DNA from 2 places in the Streptomyces sp. NPDC004752 genome. Region 1 is predicted to be linked to the other one. Evidence: riboswitches for the same ligand, from Rfam matches in the RefSeq annotation. Region 1 holds a riboswitch; the other holds the start of a gene.

Evidence for each region. Region 1 has a riboswitch for glycine ahead of gcvT (glycine cleavage system aminomethyltransferase GcvT). Riboswitches for the same ligand answer to the same signal wherever they lie in the genome.
Region 2: linked by a shared signal. The riboswitch ahead of gcvP (aminomethyl-transferring glycine dehydrogenase) and the one ahead of gcvT (glycine cleavage system aminomethyltransferase GcvT) in region 1 are both predicted to bind glycine.

Annotation. Positions count from the first base shown of each region.
Region 1 covers NZ_JBSGBN010000013.1:78,541-80,926, forward strand. Annotated here, with positions in the region: gene ACWEKM_RS08095 (AAA family ATPase) at 1-509, opposite strand, end outside; glycine riboswitch at 686-783, shown strand; glycine riboswitch at 784-892, shown strand; gene gcvT (glycine cleavage system aminomethyltransferase GcvT) at 933-2,090, shown strand; gene gcvH (glycine cleavage system protein GcvH) at 2,225-2,386, shown strand, end outside.
Region 2 covers NZ_JBSGBN010000172.1:13,669-16,054, forward strand. Annotated here, with positions in the region: gene gcvP (aminomethyl-transferring glycine dehydrogenase) at 1-1,201, opposite strand, end outside; glycine riboswitch at 1,379-1,474, opposite strand; gene ACWEKM_RS41660 (PRC-barrel domain-containing protein) at 1,589-1,960, shown strand.

The DNA of each region.
Region 1 (2,386 bases):
CCGCGCTCGCGCTGGCCGTCGAGCGCCGTGCCGGGCGGGACGTCGAGGAGGATCACGTGCAGGGTGCCGCCGCGGCGGCGGGCCTCGCGGGCCAGCCAGCCACGCACCCAGGACTGGGTGCCGCAGTCGTGCACCACGGCGCCCTCGCCGGTGCGCAGCGCGCGGCGCAGCGCGGCGTAGTGGGCGAGGCGGACCAGGGGGCGGTAGAGCGCGTAGGGCAGGAGGCGCGGGACACGGGCGTCCCAGCGGTCCCTGGTGTCCTGGGAGTCGATACGGATGCCGTCGACCGAGCGGTCCATCAGGGTCGACTTGCCGCTGCCGGGCAGGCCGGTGACCACGGCCAGGTCGTGTGGGCCGAAGAGGAGGGCGTGCGGGCTGCGGCCGGCCCGCGCGCGCAGGTCGCGGACCACCGGGGCCGGGCGGTCCGCGCGCTGCTCGACGGCGGGGGCGGCCCGCCGCCCAGGTAGTGCGAGGCCCGTGTTCGTGGCGTATGCCGTGGTCCTGTTCACCGTGATCGTCCTCCCCTTGGGTCCGGACATCCCCATCCCCGTCGAGTGTAAAGAGAAGGTAATGCGGAGTGCCTCACGGTGTCATGCGCGTTCTGCCACAGCCCGGTCACGGATCGGGCCTGCCGTGCGGCGGCGATGCGTGCAATGATGTGCCCGCCAACTGCATACCGGCCGTTTGAATCCGCGCGGGAGAGTTCCCAGCAGCCTCGCTGGGACGCCGAAGGAGCAAGTCCCTCCCTTGAATCTCTCAGGCCCCCGTTACCGCGCGGGCGAGGCACATCTGAAAAGCGGGCCGCCGTCCGGTGGCCCCACCCAAGGTGCAAGCCGTGATCACGCATGTGGTCAGGGCGAACCTCTCAGGTTCCGATGACAGATGGGGAGGACTCACCTCGCCTTCCCCACACCCTGGGAGACATCCGTCCGATGAGCAGTACCGCACTCCGTCATACCGCGCTGGACGCGCTGCACCGCTCGCTCGGTGCGACGATGACCGACTTCGCCGGCTGGGACATGCCCCTGCGCTACGGCTCCGAGCGCGAGGAGCATCTGGCCGTGCGCACCAAGGCCGGTCTCTTCGACCTCTCCCACATGGGCGAGATCGCGGTGACCGGTCCCGAGGCCGCCGCCCTGCTGGACTTCGCCCTGGTCGGGAACCTCACCTCGGTCGGTGTCGGCCGCGCCCGCTACACCATGATCTGCCGGGCCGACGGCGGCATCCTGGACGACCTGATCGTCTACCGGCTCGCCGAGCACGAGTACCTGGTCGTCGCGAACGCCGCCAACGCCCAGGTCGTGCTAGACGCGCTGGTGGAGCGCGGCGCCGGCTTCGATGCGGAGGTCCGCGACGACCGCGACGGCTACGCGCTGCTCGCCGTCCAGGGCCCCGAGTCCCTCGGCATCCTCGCGTCCCTGTCCCCCAAGGTCTCGACCGCGCTCGACCAGGAAGGTGCCCCCGACGCCGATCTGGCCGGCCTGAAGTACTACGCGGGCCTGCCCGGCACCGTCGCCGGCGTGCCCGCGCTGATCGCCCGCACCGGCTACACCGGCGAGGACGGCTTCGAACTGTTCGTGCGGCCCGAGCACGCCGTGGAGCTGTGGCAGGCGCTGACCGAGGCCGGCGCGGGCGTCGGCCTCGTCCCGTGCGGGCTGTCCTGCCGGGACACACTGCGTCTGGAGGCGGGCATGCCGCTGTACGGGCACGAGCTGTCGACCTCGCTCACGCCCTTCGACGCCGGGCTCGGCCGGGTGGTGAAGTTCGAGAAGGAGGGCGACTTCGTCGGGCGCGAGGCGCTGCTGGCGGCGGCCGCCCGCGCCGAGCGGAACCCGCCGCGCGTGCTGGTCGGCCTGGTCGCCGAGGGCCGCCGGGTGCCGCGCGCCGGGTACCCGGTCGTCGCGGACGGCACGGTGATCGGCGAGGTCACCTCCGGCGCCCCCTCGCCCACGCTGGGCCGGCCCATCGCCATGGCGTACGTCGACGCGGCGCACGCGGCGCCGGGCACGACGGGCGTCGGCGTGGACATCCGGGGCAGCCACGAGCCGTACGAGGTCGTGGCACTCCCCTTCTACCGGCGGCGGAAGTAGACACTGAACCCGCGGGGCAGGCGGCGGCCCCGCCCCCGCCCCCGCTGTGATGCCGGGCACACCACCCCGCGCACCTGCGCCTTCCGTCCTCCCCTCGTCATCAGCACTCCCTCGCGTACAGGAGAATTCAGGCCATGAGCAACCCCCAGCAGCTGCGCTACAGCAAGGAGCACGAGTGGCTGTCGGCCGCCGAGGACGGCGTCTCGACGGTCGGCATCACGGAGTTCGCGGCCAACGCGCTCGGCGATGTCGTCTACGCCCAGCTCCCGGAGGTCGGCTCCACCGTCACCGCGGGC
Region 2 (2,386 bases), on a different contig from region 1:
CCCGGACCGTCAGCGTGTCGAAGTACGCGCCGTGCACGGTCTCGAACCCGCCGCCGACCAGACCCGCCGCGAGGATCGCGGCGTACCGGTGGGTGCGCTGTGCGATGGTCCGCAGCCCCTCGGGACCGTGGTGGACGGCGTACATGCCGGCCATCACCGCGAGCAGCACCTGCGCGGTGCAGATGTTGCTGGTGGCCTTCTCACGCCGGATGTGCTGCTCACGGGTCTGCAGGGCGAGCCGGTATGCCTTGTGCCCGTCGGCGTCGACGGAGACGCCGACGAGGCGGCCCGGCAGGCTGCGCGCGAACTTCTCGCGCACGGCCAGGTAGCCGGCGTGCGGCCCGCCGAAGCCCATGGGCACGCCGAAGCGCTGGGTCGTGCCGACGGCGATGTCCGCACCCAGCTCGCCCGGCGACTTCAGCAGCGTCAGGGCGAGCAGATCGGCGGCGACGATGACGAGCGCGCCGAGTTCATGGGCTCGCTCCACGACCGGCTCGATGGCGCGCACGGCTCCGGAGGCACCGGGATACTGGATCAGTACGCCGTTGATCTCCCGCCCGGCGATCTCGGCCGGGATGCCCTCGCTGAGGTCGGCGACGACGACCTCCACGCCGGTCGGTTCGGCACGGGTCCGGATCACGGCGATGGTCTGCGGCAGCGTGTCCGCGTCGACCAGGAAGAGGCCCTTCTTGTTCTTGCCCATGCGCCGGCACAGGGCCATCGCCTCGGCCGCGGCCGTGCCCTCGTCGAGGAGGGAGGCACCGGAGGTGGGCAGTCCGGTGAGGTCGGCGACCATGGTCTGGAAGTTCAGCAGGGCTTCGAGCCGCCCCTGTGAGATCTCCGGCTGGTAGGGCGTGTAGGCCGTGTACCAGGCCGGGTTCTCCATGACGTTGCGCAGGATCACGGGCGGCGTGAAGGTGCCGTAGTAGCCGAGCCCGATCATCGAACCGAGGACCTGGTTACGGTCGGCGAGGGAGCGCAGTTCGGCGAGCACCTCTGCCTCGGTACGCGCGCCCGGCAGGTCGAGCCCGTCGGCGTTCTTGATCACATCCGGTACGGCGGCAGCGGTCAGCTCGTCGAGCGAGCCGTAGCCGACCTGCGCGAGCATCTTGGCCCGCGCCTCCTGGTCGGGCCCGATATGCCGCTGCTCGAAGGGGGTGCCCTGTTCGAGCTCGGAGAGCGGAGTGCGAGGGGCGGTCATGTGCGGGGGCCTCCTGGTCTGACGCGACCTTCGAGGGGCGCCCCGGCGCGGGCACCCCGACGGCCTCCCCCTCTGTCATCTCGACCTGAGAGCTTCACCGCGTCACCCGAGGGTGCGCGGCTTTCCCCGTCGGTGAGAGCGGGGGCCGTCGACACCCGCCCTGCTTTCCAGAGTGACCTCGTCCGTGCGGTACGTGAGCCTGAGAGATTCCGGGGAGGATTTGCTCCTTCGGCGCCTCCGACGATGTCCGGAGGACTCTCCCGCACGGGATCAGCAGCCGCTTGTCAGCGTACCAGCGAGGTCAACGGCGAGGGCTTCGAGTGGCCGCCTCCTCGAATCTGCTCTTTTGTAGTGCTTACGAATGATTTGCGACCTTGAGGAGGGCCCGTGCAGACCGACATCGATCCGCGCAACCTGATCGGCCGCAAGGCGTTCGACCGCAACGGCACCAAGATCGGCACCATCGACGAGGTCTATCTCGACGATGCCACGGGAGTGCCGGAGTGGGCGGCCATACGGACCGGCCTGTTCTCCAGGGACGCCTTCGTCCCCCTTGAGCCGAGCGAGTTGATCGAGGGCACCCTGCATGTCCCCTTCGACCGCGCCCTCATCAAGGACGCCCCCGACTTCGGCGTGGGCCGCCATCTCTCCCCCGATCAGGAACTCCAGCTCTACCACCACTACGGCCTGGACGTGGCCGCACAGCCCCCACACCCCGACCACGACTTCGGCAAGCTGGCGGGCCGGGACGAACCCTGACGCCCCCGTCGGCACCCACCCCACCCCTGTACGGCCCAACGCCCCCACCCGTTTGTGCACACGCCCCTTTCATCCCCTCGCACTTCAACCGTTCAACCGGTCACACCGAAGCACCCCCACTTCCTCACTCGCACCGACTCGGCCGCAGCCGCGTCCGGCCCCCGGATCCCCCGCCCCGGCTGCCCCGCATATGCAACGCCTCCGCCCGTCTGGACGCCGAGGCCGCCGGGGGCGCGCCGACGGCAGGGCGCGCCGGTCGTCGCTGTGCCGTTCACCCACGGCCCTTCCCCCCGGCTCACTCCCGGGCGAAGGGCCGACGCCTGGCCGCCCCGCAACGACAGCGCCAGACCCGCCCGGCGCACGCAGTGAAGGCACACCCACCACAGCCCGCAGTCCGACGGCCCCAGCCCCCGATACGGCAGACGG